2 regions of the Priestia sp. HNGD-A6 genome follow, and region 2 is predicted to be linked to the other one. Evidence: riboswitches for the same ligand, from Rfam matches in the RefSeq annotation. Region 2 holds a riboswitch; the other holds the start of a gene.
What was found. A riboswitch is a leader RNA that binds a small molecule or an ion and turns the genes downstream of it on or off. The one in region 2 is predicted to bind FMN.

Region 1 (8,043 bases), 2.2 Mb from region 2:
AATTGAAACATATTTTTTTAAATAGAAAGAATACTTATTTAATAATTTATCTGATTTTTAGAAATTATACAACAGTAAATTGTGAATTTCCAGCAAATATTGAGGAAAATTTAAAAGTTAAAGGGAAAATATCCGTATATTTTGTTTGAAAACTGCCGTTATGTTAAGGGATAAAGGGTTTTCATGAAAAAAACAAGAAGGAAATAAAAAAACGAAAAAGGAACAGCACCGGGTGAGGCGAGGATTTACATATAAAAGGCTCGTCTTTTTTTAACCGTTTCTACATATAGTGAACTATGAAGGGTAGAAGGGTGATGGGCATGAAAAGGTGGAAACTCACGCTGCAGGTTGCTGCTACGTATGTAGGCACCGTTGTAGGAGCCGGTTTTGCAACAGGCAAGGAAATTGTTCAATTTTTTACACAGTACGGCGAACTTGGAATGGTTGGAATTTTGGTCAGCGGCTTGTTTTTTATTTGGCTAGGTTCGAAAATGATGCTGCTTTCGCACGCAATTGGGGCTTCTTCTTATCAACAGCTTAATACATATTTATTTGGTGATGTACTTGGAAAAGCGGTAAACGGTGTAATGATCGTCATTTTATTTGGAGTAACTTCAGTCATGCTAGCGAGTACGGGGGCAATAGGAAAAGAACAGTTCGGGCTGTGGCCTCCTGTTGGGATGATTTGTACAATTGTTTTAACTTATATATTTATCGCAAGAGGAATTAACGGTATTTTAATGGTTAATTCTCTTGTTGTGCCGATGATGCTTTCATTTGCTTTTATCATCTTTGTGCCAAATGTCAGCTATTTCTCACTGATTCAAACGAAGCCAGACTTAACGCTCGTCACACAGTGGAAGTGGGCGGTTAGTCCCTTTTTATATATTTCCCTAAATCTAGCTTTGGCTCAGGCCGTTTTAGTTCCATTAGGAAGCTCCGTGAAAGATAAGAGCGTGATCAAAAAAGGGGCCGTAATAGGAGGATGTGTACTTACGTTTATGCTTGTTTCTACTCATCTTGCCCTTTCCAATTTGCCTTATTCATTTCAACTTGATATTCCTATGAGTGCCGTTGTTAAAAATATCTCAGTGTGGGTGAATGTTTTATTTACGGTAGTTGTGTTAGGCGAGATTTTTACTACATTGATTGGAAATGTATTTGGAATCGCTAAACAGCTTCAATCATTTCTTCCCCTGAATGACAAACAAGCTTTTGCGTTTATTATCTTGGCATGCTTTATTATCGGGCAATTTGGATATGCTCAGCTTCTTGAGTTTTTGTATCCGATATTTGGCTATATTGGACTAGCTTTTGTATGGATGCTATGTATTAAAAAAGAAAAAATAAGCTAAAAGATAGATTTTAAAGAACAGATGTGAGAAAACGAAGTTAAATGATGTGACAAGTCGATTTTACTTTGCTATAATGTAAAACAAATAAGACTCTAGCAGTCGAATATATTATCCTTCGGGGTCGGGTGTAAGTCCCAACCGGCGGTGATAAAGCATATGCTTTTAAGCCCGTGACCCGTTTTCATACGATGTATGTTAGCGGTGGATCTAGTTAAAATCTAGAGCCGACAGTAAAAGTCTGGATGGGAGAAGGATCAGGAAGCACAGTTGTTTTTTTGTGTTGTATTAATAAGGGACAGGTTTGCCTTTTTTAAAGCTACCCTTGTTTTTGTACACAAAATATAACTGTTTATTTCGTATACAATTAGCGGAATTTTGCATAGATAAAACTGATTCAGCTCAGCCGACCCCTTGGACATTTGTTCAAGGGGCTTTTTTATTTTCAGTGGTTGGGGGAAAGATAAATATGAAAAAAAAGCAGCTGCTATTTCAAAACGGCATAAGAGGTTGGAATAGCGCCAAAGCAGGTGAAGAAAATGTTCACAGGTATTATTGAAGAAATTGGAAAAATAAAACGTATTCAAAAGGCTACAGAAGCAATTGTTCTTACGATTGATGCGAAGACCGTGTTAGGAGATGTGAACTTAGGGGACAGTATTTCAGTTAACGGAGTTTGTTTAACCGTAACGGCATACTCTCAAAATGAATTTACGGTCGACGTCATGCCGGAGACGATTAAAGCAAGTACCCTGCAGCTTCTAACCGTTGGATCACGTGTTAACTTAGAACGGGCGATGGCTGCAAATGGCCGGTTTGGAGGGCATTTCGTCAGCGGACACGTTGATGGAATTGGAACCATTGTAAGCAAAGCACGTAAAGGAAATGCCTTTTATTATGAAATTCAAGTCGACCCTGAACTTCGTGAATTTATGATGTTAAAAGGATCTGTTTCTGTAGACGGAACAAGTCTTACTATTTTTGATGTCAGCAACCAATCATTTACTATTTCTCTTATTCCTCATACGGTGCTTCACACAGTCGTAGGAGACAAACAGCGAGGAGACAAGGTGAATATTGAATGCGACATGTTAGCTAAATATATGCATCAAATGATGACGAACAAGTCAACTCCTGGCGCCTCGAATCGTTCAGGTAATATGAAGGATTTGTTGCAGCAGCATGGTTTTACAAATTAACAGTGAGGTGAAAGCGATGTTTCATAAAGTAGAAGAAGCCATTGAAGAGTTAAAAAAGGGAAAAGTGGTTATTGTATGCGACGATGAAGATCGAGAAAATGAAGGAGATTTTATTGCATTAGCCGAAAAAACGACGCCTGAGGTTATTAACTTTATGGCTACTCATGGAAGAGGATTAATTTGTACACCTGTTAATGAAGAAATTGCGCATAAATTGAATCTTCACCCGATGGTAGTGAACAATACGGATGTACATGGAACAGCATTTACAGTAAGTATTGATCATATTTCAAGTACAACAGGTATCAGTGCGTACGAACGTTCTGCTACCGTTATGGCTCTTGTAAGTGAAGCAACGGTAGCAAGTGATTTCCAACGACCAGGACACATTTTTCCGTTGATTGCAAAAGACGGGGGCGTTCTGCAGCGTGCGGGTCATACAGAGGCCGCTGTTGATTTAGCCGTGTTAGCAGGAGGAAAGCCTGCGGGTGTTATTTGTGAAATCATGAATGAAGATGGAACAATGGCACGCGTACCGGATTTAACAAAGATTGCAGAGCAATTTGATTTAAAAATGATTACAATAAAAGATTTGATTGCCTACCGCCGTAAACATGACCAGCTGATTAGCCGTGAAGTAGAAGTAAGCTTACCTACGGCATTTGGTGATTTTAAGGCTGTAGGATATACAAATAAACTTGATAATAAAGAACATGTGGCTCTTATCAAGGGTGATATTGATCATAATAGCCCCGTTCTCGTGCGGGTTCACTCCGAGTGCTTGACTGGAGATGTGTTTGGCTCTGAGCGCTGTGACTGCGGTCCTCAGCTTCACGCAGCTCTTACGCAAATTGAAGAAGAAGGACGCGGCATTCTGCTGTATATGCGTCAAGAGGGCAGAGGTATTGGCTTATTAAATAAGCTAAGAGCATATAAGCTGCAGGAAGAAGGATACGATACCGTAGAAGCGAATGAAAAACTCGGGTTTGCTGCGGATTTACGAGAGTATGGAATCGGTGCTCAAATCTTAAAGGACCTTGGAGTCAAACAAATGAAGCTTTTAACGAACAATCCTCGCAAAATTACTGGGCTAAAAGGCTACGACCTTGAAGTGGTAGAGAGAGTGCCTCTTCAAATGCCGGCAGTGGATGCCAATAAAAAATACTTAGATACCAAAGCTAAAAAACTAGGTCATTTATTACATTTATAAGTTTACACTTTTTTTCGTTTTAACAAATGAAGCTAATTCATGAAAAGAAATGTAAATAACTATATATTACTACTAGCAGGAGGAACAAGAGATGAATCATTTATATGAAGGAAATTTAGTTGGCACAGGATTAAAAATCGGAATCGTGGTAGGGCGTTTTAATGAATTTATTACAGGGCGTTTACTTAGTGGAGCAGAAGATGCGCTTAAACGTCACGGCGTAGCTGATGAAGATGTAGACGTGGCTTGGGTACCGGGCGCTTATGAAATTCCATTAATCGCTAAAAAATTAGCTGAATCTAAAAAATATGACGCGGTTATTACGCTAGGAACGGTTATTCGAGGAGCTACTCCCCACTTTGATTTTGTATGTAATGAAGTAGCAAAAGGCGTTGCATCTCAAAGCTTACAAACAGGCGTACCAATTATCTTTGGTGTATTAACAACTGAAACAATTGAGCAAGCAATTGAACGTGCAGGAACAAAAGCAGGAAACAAAGGATGGGAAGCTGCAGCATCAGCTATCGAAATGGCTAACCTTTCAAAAATGATTGAAGGATAATAGAGGACGTTCCAGTTTTTGTGAGTTAAAAGAGGCTGAAACAAAAGTATGGTAGTTGAAAGAAGATCCGAACGATGAATCGTTCGGATTTTTTCATGGTTAGGGTTACATTACAACGTAGGTTTCCTGTATGTAGGCTTCTAACTGTTGAGTGGAGAGCAGGGCGAAGGCTCCTGTAGGGAAAGCGAAGCCTTGCAGGGAAATCACCTGCAGTGCAGCAAGCGATCCATACTATCTCATGTATCCGATTTGTTCGCCTTTAGATTGGATTGATGTAGTATGTCTCAATCTCTTTTGAATAGCAGCTAGCTATGTATAATTTAGCTAAAACGTCTTACTCTAAGTAATAATTAGGTCGTAAAAGGGAGACGTCTATGCCTCATTATACTGCTTTTTTTGCATTGATTATTATCAGCGCAGCCGTTTTGCTTACAGTATTCATACGTAAAAAAGATAAAAAGCTAGTCGTTTTGCTTTTTTTTATCATTGGAATGGCTTATGTACTAGAGTATGTTGTATTTGTGTTGTTTGAAAGTTACGAGTACGATCCTGATTTTATGACCAATGAATATTTTGATAATTTGTTTGGGTCCTTAACTTCTCAAACGTTTGCTTTTCCAATCATGGCTATGGTGGTAGCTGCTTATCAATTAAAATTTCGCTATATTTTAATCATTTCGGCTATGTTTATGGGGATTGAAGAATTATTTTTACACTGGGATATCTATACACATCACTGGTGGAAAACAATTTATACAGGCGTTTTAATGACTATAGGCTTTAGTATTTCAAAGATTTGGTATGTATGGCTAACAGAACGGTATATGACATTTGTGCATTACGCTACATTTTTTCTGGGAATGCTCGCCATTACTTCTACTATTATGTTTCTGCTGCTAGCATACTTTCATAATAATTGGTTTTATACGGGATGGTTTGCGTCGGCTACTCATGATTCCGTAAATGCAACGATGATTTATGTTTGTATTGTTACGATTCTCCTCGTTTGGAGTGTAGTCAAAGAATTTTTTATTGGAGCTGGGATCATTATAGCGGGGCTGCGTATAGTAGATATTTTACTAATTCACTATGGGATTTTACTGGTATCTATTACCACTTCACTTGTTCTTTTTACGCTTTTACAAGCGGGTATATTCATTCTGAGCGTTATGCTTCAACATTTTATTATGAAAAATTGTTATGGGACGAGTAAAAAAGACGTTGCGTTTCCAGCGAAGAACTACTAAGATAATACGTAACTCAAATAGTTTAGTTCAATAATATTTGAAACAAAGAAAAATGAATTGACGGTTATGCGTATTATTTGTAAGATAGGAAAGCAAATAATAGAAAGCCGAAACAGGGGAGTGAAGGATTCGTGAAAGAGTCCTTTTTTGTAGAAAAGGTACTTAATAATAATGTATTAATTGCTAAACACCTTACCTATGATGAAGTTGTGCTAATTGGGAAAGGAATAGGGTTCAACAAGAAAAAAGGCGATGAAATCGATGCAAAAGCCGTGGAAAAAATGTTTTTGCTAAAGAGTGAAGAAGAGCAAGAACAGTACAAGCAGCTTTTAGCTCAGGTGGATGAAGATGTAATTGAAATGATGAATGATATTGTAACGCATATTCAAAAACGCGTTAATATCCCTTTGAATGAGCATATACACATTTCATTGACAGATCATATCGCCTTTGCGATAAAACGTTTTCAGCAGGGGATGGGTCTTAAAAATCCATTTTTACTTGAAACAAAAGCCTTATATCCAGAGGAATATACGATCGCATCTGAAGTGGTAGAGATCATTAGTCGTAAAATAGGCGTGCAGCTTCCGGTAGGAGAGATTGGTTTTATCGCGCTTCATATCCATAGTGCGCTGACTGAAAAAAACCTGTTAGAAGTGAATCAAGACTCGCAGCTTATTCAAACGATCATTAATGTGATTGAAGAATCGCTTCATCTGCAGGTAGACAAAGAATCTGTACACTATATGAGATTGATTCGTCATTTGCATTTTGCCATTGATCGAGTAAAAACAGGGGAAAAAATAGAAGAGCCAAAAAAAATTGCTTTGCTATTGAAAGAAGAATATCCTCTGTGTTACAATGTGTCTTGGAAAGTGATAAAAGTAATGCAGCAAGCGTTACATTTACCTGTGTATGAAGCAGAAGCAGTTTACTTAACGATGCATCTGCAGCGACTTATAACAAAAACGGATTTATAAAATCATTTCAATACGTGTTACTGATACGATCAGGCATGAGTGAGAAATGAAGCGATGTGTAATTGGATGAGTATATCCATTTGTCGTTTCTTTTTCCTCATGCCTTTTTTTGTTATAAGAAAGCGCAATCATTGAAGACTTCGCCTCATAACACCGGGAAATGTAATGAGTTTTCTAGTTAAAGAAAGCGTTTTATGAAAGCGCGTTAATGATTCACGTATCAAATAAATAGCTTGTTGCACACTAAATATATAAAAGGAGGTAAGCGCCATGTTTAAAAAACTTTTTGGAGTATTACAAAAAGTCGGAAAAGCGCTTATGCTACCGGTTGCGATTTTACCGGCAGCAGGGATTTTACTTGGAGTAGGGACAGCGCTTCAAAACCCTACATTGTTGGATGCAGTACCGGCACTTGGTGCAGACTGGGTTCAATTAGTTTCAAATGTTTTGTCGCAGGCGGGTCAAATCGTATTTGACAACTTATCGCTATTGTTTGCCGTTGGTGTTGCCGTTGGTTTAGCCGGTGGTGACGGTGTAGCAGGTATTGCTGCAATCGTAGGTTACTTAATTATGAACAAAACGATGAGCACAATCTTAGTTGCTACAGGACAACTAGATCCTGACAAAATGGGTGCTAATCCAGCTTACACTAGCATCTTAGGAATTCCTACGTTAGCTACGGGTGTATTCGGGGGTATCATAGTAGGTATTTTAGCTTCATCCATGTATAATCGTTATTTCAATATTGAATTACCATCTTACTTAGGGTTCTTTGCAGGAAAACGATTTGTACCAATTATTACTGGGGTATTTTCAATTCTTTTAGGTGTTATTATGATTTTCATTTGGCCGCCAATTCAAAGCGGATTAAATGCTTTCTCTACCAACATGATTGATGCAAACCCAACTTTATCAGCGTTTGTATTTGGATTAATTGAACGTTCATTAATTCCATTTGGACTTCATCACATCTTCTACTCTCCGTTCTGGTTTGAGTTTGGTGATTATGTCAATAAAGCAGGTCAACATATTCATGGTGACCAAAAGATTTTCTTTGCTCAATTAGCAGATGGCGTGCCTTTAACAGCAGGAACATTCCAAGTTGGTAAATTCCCGTTCATGATGTTCGGATTGCCAGCAGCCGCTCTTGCGATTTATCACGAAGCGCGTCCTGAAAACAAAAAATATGTAGCTGGTATCATGGGTTCAGCTGCTTTAACATCTTTCTTAACGGGTATTACAGAGCCGCTTGAGTTCTCGTTCTTATTCGTAGCACCAGTATTATTTGCGATTCACGCAGTATTTGCTGGTTTGTCGTTTATGGTTATGCAATTATTAAATGTTAAAATCGGTATGACATTCTCAGGTGGGGTTATCGATTACGTTCTATTTGGAGTTATGCAAAACCGCACAGCATGGTGGCTAGTTATTCCAGTAGGTTTAGTTCTAGCAGTTATCTACTACTTCGGTTTCCGCTTTGCAATCCGTAAATT
Region 2 (8,043 bases):
AAGCCTACTCTTTCGTATCCAGTCAGTTGCAAAACAAAAAGAGACGCATCCCGTTCCGTACAATCTTTCAAGCACGTTCGGAGCTCTTTGAATAGCTCGGCGGCTAACTCTTGACGCGTTTGCTTTTGAGACATAATATACGTTTTGACCCATTGAATGACCTCAGGATTTTTGGAGATGGGTAAAAACCCTTTTTGAAAATACTGTAGGTTGGATAAGGTCTGAATGAACAAAGTGATTCTTGCTAAAAATAACTGAGTACTGCTTGCGAATTTCCATCCGTCTAAAGCTGGATGAAAGGGCCGAGCCGTCAGTTCATCTTCAAGGCGTGTTCGTCCCTTATCTGTCATCACATACTTTTGATTTTCAGTTTCTTCGATATACTGCTGTTCTTTTAAATATGCAACGCAGGTTTCAAAAGACCGTTTATCTAAGTAAAGAAATGACTGAAAAAGAAAAGAGATTCCAAAAATTTTTCCGTCTTGAATTGTTTGCGCTGACTTTTTACCTGTTAATAAATGATAAATACCATAGGCGGTTCGCTCACCTTTTAACTGTTTTATACAAAATAAAATGCTAACTTGAATATAATTCAAAGGTGTCAACTTCCTTTCTCATTCATTGTACCAAAAGTGACCAATAGCATGTGAGATAAAGGCTTTTTAGCTCTTTCCTTTATGTATCAAAACGTTTGGATAAGTGAAGAAACCTTGATTTGATAAGCATTCTCAGTGACTTTTCTATTGAAAAGTTTTATAAATCATTTTACAATGAATAAGGAGAAATTTCACTCTTGATTCGCGAAGAGATTATATAATAAGAAATTTTCGAACACTTTACAGGAGGTCTTGTTATGCCAAAATATACAATTGTTGATAAAGATACTTGCATCGCATGCGGCGCTTGCGGAGCAGCAGCACCAGACATTTATGATTATGATGATGAAGGTATTGCATTCGTAACATTAGATGATAACCAAGGTGTAGTAGAAATTCCAGAAGATCTAGAAGATGATATGATGGATGCAATGGAAGGCTGCCCTACGGATTCAATTCGCGTAGCGGATGAAAAATTCGAAGGCGATGCTAATAAATTCGAATAAGTATTGAACAAACCTGTAGTATAGTACATGCTGCAGGTTTTTTTATATATAAAAATCGCTCTCCCCGGGAGAGCGATTGAATTAAACAGCAACGCGGCGCGTGATCCATTGCTTCATTTTTGAAAACAATAAGACAAAAATAACCCCTGTTGCTGCTCCTTTTATTAAGTTAAACGGCAAAATACCTGCAACGATATATTGACGCGCTTGTTCACTAGACATTTCTGGCGATTGTAAGAAGATTGTATACGCCGGTAAAAAGACATAATAATTTAAGACAGCCATGAGTACCGTCATTACAACCGTACCCGTAACCAAACCTATCGTTACGCCTTTGGGTGTTTTAAATCGACGGAACATATATGATACAGGAAGAATGAACAGTAAACCAGCTACAAAGTTCGCCACTTGACCAACCGGAACCCCTGTAGCACTTCCTTGAATTAAATAATTCAATAAATTTTTTATTCCTTCTACTATAACAGCAGCCATAGGTCCAAATACAAGTGCTGCTACGAGTGCAGGAATTTCGCTAAAATCAATTGTTAAAAACGGGGGTAATCCAGGAATCGGAAAATTAATCATCATTAAAATGTAAGCAATACTGCTTAACATTCCTAGTATAACCAGCTTTTGAGTTTTCTTACTTTGTTGCATCTTGCCTCTCTCCTTCTTTGTGATCCACTCTTCAAAGAAGAAAGGTTCAACTTCATATCCCCACGCAAAAACCTCCCAACAAATGATTCGTTGAGAGGAGACATGGCAGGCATATTTAATAAACGTTCATCACATTAGGTTTTGAACGCTGAACCTCCACCTTCTCCCATCCAGACTGTACTGTCGGCTTTGGAATTTCACCAAATCTGCTCGTATGTATTACATATAAGCTCGCGGGCTCAAAACAATTTGTTTTTTTACCGCCGGTCGGGAATTTCACCCTGCCCCGAAGATAGACCAATATTTAATTATGAATTTATTATATGTTATCTCGAATTAAAAGTAAATAAAGAAGTTTTTTAATTCCTATTAAATTGATGTCTTTTATAAACTTCATTACTGTTTTATATGTAAAATAAGGAAATAAGTGCATAACCAACAGCATTATGACATATTTATAGTTTCAATTTTACGTTTACAATTGTGTATTTGATAACTAATTGTAAAGTTTAAAAAATATAATTGACAGAATTTTTTTAACATGGTAAATTATCAAATATTTGGTGATAGTAAAATCCAAGGGAGATGTTCACGTCATGTATAACGTATTAGTAGCTGATTCAATTAGCAATGAAGGTCTTGCTCCACTACTTGAAGCTCCTCATGTGAATCTTACGCGAAAAAAAGTTGAAGAAGTTGAGAATGATTTGCATACGTACGATGCGCTTTTAGTACGGAGTGCTACGACGGTTACAGAGGATTTGCTGGCAAAAATGCCGAATTTAAAAATTGTTGCTCGCGCTGGAGTAGGTGTCGATAATATTGATATTGAAGCCTCAACCAAACGAGGGGTTGTCGTTATTAACGCGCCGAACGGAAATACCATTTCAACGGCGGAACATACATTTGCTATGATGGCTAGCTTGTTTCGGCATATCACCCAAGGAAATGCTTCAGTCAAAGCGCGCGAATGGAACCGCTCAGCATTTGTTGGAACAGAGCTTAATCGCAAACACCTGGGCATTATCGGATTTGGACGAATTGGCTCAGAGCTTGCTAAACGGGCAAAAGCCTTCAACATGAGCGTTCACGTTTACGATCCTTTTTTAACCTCTTCCCGAGCTGAAAAGCTAGGCGTAGAACTATTATCCCTGGATGAATTACTAGCAGCAGCGGATGTAATTACCGTACACACTCCGCTTACGAAAGAAACCAAGGGATTGCTCAATCATGAAACATTAGCAAAAACAAAGAAGGGTGTATTTTTATTAAACTGCGCACGCGGCGGGATCATTGATGAAAAAGCCTTAGTTCATTATTTAGAAATTGGCCATGTTCAAGGTGCAGCTATTGACGTATTTGAAGTTGAACCGCCGATTGATAACCCTTTGTTACATTTTGATCAAGTTATTACAACTCCCCATTTAGGAGCTTCTACAAAAGAAGCCCAGCTTAACGTTGCTGAAGACGTGGCACATGACGTTCTGCGTTTTCTAGAAGGTAATCCTGTAAGTTCATCCATTAATTTACCAACGCTTTCTAAAGAAGTTTTTGAAAAAATTCAGCCGTTTACGAGCCTTACTAAACAAATGGGAGCTATTTTATCTCAATGCATGCGAGAACCCGTTCAGCATATCTCGATCTCCTACGGAGGTACAGTGACGGATTTAGAAACCACTTATATTACACGGAGCTTGTTATCAGGCTTTTTAACCCATCGTATTGACTCACCTGTTAACGAAGTCAATGCTTCTATGATTGCCAAAGAACGAGGAATTACATTTGGTGAAAAAACATCGGAAGATACGCAAGGATATTCTAATATAATTGACGTTACAGTAACAGGCGAACAGCGTACATTTACCATTACGGGCACTTATATAGCAGGATATGGACCTCGAATTGTTAATATTGATTCGTTTGATATTGATTTTTATCCGGAAGGACATCTTCTTTATATCCGTCACAGTGATCAGCCCGGAGTTATTGGAAATGTAGGGAAAGTACTTGGAGATTTACGTATTAACATTGCTACCATGCAAGTGGGCCGTAAGCAAAAAGGCGGAGAAGCCATTATGATGCTCACGTTTGATAAACTTTTAGATGATTCTGTCATCACTTCATTAAAACAAACAAGCGAAATTGTGACCATACAGCGCATTGAGTTGTGACATTGAAAAAAGAGCCTTAGCGGCTCTTTTTTCATGGACTTATTTTTAACACTTGTCCTGCATTTAAAGCGGTGTTCTTTAAATGATTCCACTTTCTTAGCTGCTCCACATCGACTTCATATTTGGCCGCAAGTTCAGATAATGTATCTCCTTGATGGATAAGAATACAGTTATCAGAAGCCTGATGTAACTGCTGAAAAACCGTGGCAGCTAAATCGTTTTTTACGTATGCCGATAGTTTTTGCTTGTCCAATTTGGCGAGTGGGTTTACCGCATTGGTTTTATCCGGATTCCAACTTCCTTGATGAACTTCAAAATGCAAATGTGCACCTGAAGATCGTCCTGTATTGCCAACCCATCCAATGTTTTGACCTGCGGATACAGAATTTCCTTCTGCAACAAGTCGTTTCTCTAGATGAGCATAGACCGTTTCGTATCCATTCGTTTGTTTGATAAAAACAACTTGCCCGTATGTATTTGAATAATAAGAGCGGCTCACCACTCCTTTTGCAACAGCATACACCTGTGTACCAACAGGTGCTGCTATATCGATTCCAAAGTGTTTGGCGTGACGAGAACCAAATATATCAGTTAAGACTCCTTCAACCGGCCACTCCCACTGCTTCTCTTCTGCCTTTACCATTTGCCCGCCCAAAAATAAAAGACCTATACACAATCCCATCACTAATACAACCAATATTCTTCTTAACACGTCAATCATGAAGAAAGAACCTCCTATGTAGATCATTGCACACAAAACATACTATATGCCAATTCCTTCTCTTTTAGACTTGTTTATAGAAAAAATAAAGAGATGTGATTCTCCAATGAATCACATCTCTTTGCTATTCTTATTATTTCAGCCGAAGACAAACTGTTATTTAGCATGTGTTTACTTTGGCAGTTTGATAAAGAAAGTTGTTCCTTCATTTAATTCACTTTCAACTGCAATAATCCCTTGATGTGCCTCCACGATATTTTTAGCGATCGCAAGCCCAAGACCAGTTCCTGACTTTCCTCTCGTTCTGGCTTTATCAGCTTTATAAAATCGCTCAAATACAAACGGAAGATCTTCTTTTGGAATCCCTGCTCCTGTATCTTGAACAGAAAGATGGATTTCGGATTGACTTTTATCAAGATGCAGCTTTACTTCTCCGTAGTCATCCGTATGACGAATGGCATTATCAATTAAGTTTGTCAGCACTTGTTCCATACGGTCTGAATCAATCATCGCTTCAAATTCATCTTCTATTTTTCCATTAAGAGACAGTTTAATATGTTTTTCTTTAGCTAACCCTTGAAACTTGCGCAAAACACGTTCTGTAAATTCAACCATTGCTACAGATTCTAAGTGAAGCTGCACATGTCCCGCTTCCATTCGCGCTAAATCTAAAAGTTCATTTACAAGCCGGCCCATACGGAGTGATTCATCATAAATCACCTGTGCAATTTCTTTCTTTTCTTCATCCGTACTTGCAATATCGTCAATAATAGCTTCACTATAACCTTGAAGCATAGAAATAGGTGTACGCAATTCATGAGACACGTTTGCAATAAAATCTTTTCTTGATTTATCAAGTTTACGCTCTTCAGACATGTCTCGCAGTACAGCTACAGCACCGCGGATTTTCGTTTGATTATAGAGCGGTGACATTAAAATGACCCACGTTTTCCCTTGAATTTTCAACTCTGCACTTCGCTCCGTTTCAGTCTCTACTACCGTTTGAAACAAATGCACGACGTTTGCTGGAAGCTCAGGCACCTGCTGGTTGTTCACATCCTGCTCGTAATACCAAGTCTGAAGAAAATGCTCCGCTGGGGGATTGGTAATTAAAATCGATCCGTCTCTACTAAACGTAATAACACCGTCTGCCATACTGCTTAAAATACTTGAAAGCTGTTCTTTTTCCTGATTGAGCGCATTGAGATTAAACTTTAACTGCCTGCCCATTTGATTAAAAGCAATCGCTAACTCTCCAATTTCATCGTGAGTTAAAATAGGTACTTTTGTATCAAAATTCCCTTTTGTTACTTCAAATGCCGCCTGCCTCATTTTTCTAAGAGGTGCTGTAATTCGAGTGGATAAGAAAAAAGCAAAGATAGTAGTTAAAATAATAGCAATACCTGCAGCCAATAAAATGAACTTAGTCGTATATTGAGCGGGCTCTTCAATTTCAGAAAGAGATTGATACAGATAAACGCCGCCTGTCGGTTTATTATCTTTCATTAAAGGTACACCGACAACAAACATTAAAGGCTCATCACTCGTGTCTTTCTTTGTGGTCATGTACATTTTTTCCCGTATTACTTTACCTTTTTCAACCACTTGATTTAGCTGATCGTTTTGTTTAACAATGGCCGAAATAGCTTTCTTATTTTCTTTATCAGGATGTGTGGAATGCCAATAGAAATCTTTATCTTGAACAATAACTACACTTGCTTGATCTGCAAGTTCACGAGCAATGGATAGTCCTAGCTTTTCATCCTCTGTTTCCTGCACAATGGTAGAGATTTTAGCAGCCGTTTTAGTTAAACGGTTTTCTGCGTCTACAACATGATAATTTTCAAAAAACTGAAGCAGTAAAATGGTCAAAATAAATAAAACAAGCGTAACGAGCAATAGGATAGTAAACCATAGTTTACCAACTACACTTCTCCAAAACATCAGTTATTTTCAACCTCAAATTTATACCCTACTCCCCAAACGGTTACGATCATTTTCGCCGCTTGTGACGATACGCGATTTAACTTTTCACGCAAACGCTTGACGTGCGTATCTACCGTACGAAGATCTCCAAAGAAATCATAATGCCACACTTCACGCAGCAGCTGCTCTCTGTCGTATACTTTATCTGGCGTTTTTGCAAGGTAGCATAATAATTCATATTCTTTTGGAGTTAAGTTAACTTCTTTTCCGTCTGCTGTAACGCGATGTGCATCATTATCAATCGTTAAGTGATCAAAGACAATGAGGTTTTTCACGCTCGTTTCTGGCTGAATAAACGTTGCTTGAGAAGAACGTCGAAGCAGTGCTTTTACGCGAAGAACCACTTCTCTTGGGCTAAACGGCTTAACGATGTAATCATCTGTACCTACTTCAAACCCTTGGACTCTGTTTACTTCTTCACCTTTAGCTGTAAGCATGATAATAGGAGTTGCTTTTTTCTCGCGAATTTGTTTACAGACCTCAATACCGTCTATGCCAGGCATCATTAAATCTAATACAATCAAATCATAATCTATGTGTAACGCTTTTTCGATTGCTTCATGCCCGTCGGCTGCTTCTTCAATGATGTATCCTTCTTTTTCTAAGTACATTTTTAACAATCGTCTAATGCGATCTTCATCGTCTACTAGCAGTAATCTTTGTTCGTTTTGCATGTATTTTCAACCTCCTAGTCTTAGTGTACAAAAAAAAACCGGCGAGTTCTACTTATGTTACCCAAACAATGTGACAATTCGTGAACACCTTTATGAAAAATAGCTTTTTTCCTCAAAAAAGAGGTTGAGACATATCGAAATCCATCCAATCTACAGATGGACAAATAAAATACAGGAGCTAGAAGCAACTACATATATGAAGCCTCCGTTCACCATGCAAATAAAAAAATCCGAACGAATGTGATTCTCCATCAAGAATCTCAACTCATCGTTCGGATCTTCTTCAACTAAAATATCTTTATTTCAACCTCTATTCTATTTTTAAAGGTTACGCATATGAATGTAAACCTGCAATAACTAGGTTCACGGCCACTAAGTTGAACATGATGATGGCAAATCCGCCAACTGCCAGCCAAGCTGATTTTTCACCGTGCCACCCTTTAGACAGCCGAAGATGAAGAAAAGCGGCATAAAATAAAAAGGTGATCAGCGCCCACACCTCTTTGGGATCCCATCCCCAAAAGCGCGTCCAGGCCATCTGAGCCCAAATCATAGCGAAAATAAGTGCTCCTAATGTAAAAATAGGAAATCCAATCGCCACTGCTCTGTAGCTTACTTCATCAAGCAAGTCGCTGTTTACCTGCTTCACAAGCGGCTGCAGTGCGGCTCCAATTCGCTTCCGTAAAATAAGACGAATCAGCCAATATAAGACAAACCCACCGGCTAACGACC

Region 1: it holds a riboswitch for FMN, as region 2 does, so the genes downstream of both, ribE (riboflavin synthase) here and SCI76_RS18720 (ECF transporter S component) in region 2, are expected to answer to the same signal.

The regions. Positions count from the first base shown of each region.
Region 1 is NZ_CP138621.1:1,490,090-1,498,132, reverse strand. It holds gene SCI76_RS07635 (amino acid/polyamine transporter II) at 321-1,355, shown strand; FMN riboswitch at 1,463-1,613, shown strand; gene ribE (riboflavin synthase) at 1,892-2,551, shown strand; gene SCI76_RS07625 (bifunctional 3,4-dihydroxy-2-butanone-4-phosphate synthase/GTP cyclohydrolase II) at 2,568-3,761, shown strand; gene ribE (6,7-dimethyl-8-ribityllumazine synthase) at 3,853-4,323, shown strand; gene SCI76_RS07615 (hypothetical protein) at 4,698-5,570, shown strand; gene glcT (glucose PTS transporter transcription antiterminator GlcT) at 5,702-6,550, shown strand; gene ptsG (glucose-specific PTS transporter subunit IIBC) at 6,821-8,043, shown strand, end outside.
Region 2 is NZ_CP138621.1:3,653,484-3,661,526, reverse strand. It holds gene SCI76_RS18730 (helix-turn-helix domain-containing protein) at 1-596, opposite strand, end outside; gene SCI76_RS18725 (ferredoxin) at 854-1,102, shown strand; gene SCI76_RS18720 (ECF transporter S component) at 1,184-1,759, opposite strand; FMN riboswitch at 1,914-2,057, opposite strand; gene serA (phosphoglycerate dehydrogenase) at 2,356-3,930, shown strand; gene SCI76_RS18710 (peptidoglycan DD-metalloendopeptidase family protein) at 3,962-4,651, opposite strand; gene SCI76_RS18705 (ATP-binding protein) at 4,823-6,595, opposite strand; gene SCI76_RS18700 (response regulator transcription factor) at 6,595-7,311, opposite strand; gene ccsB (c-type cytochrome biogenesis protein CcsB) at 7,640-8,043, opposite strand, start outside.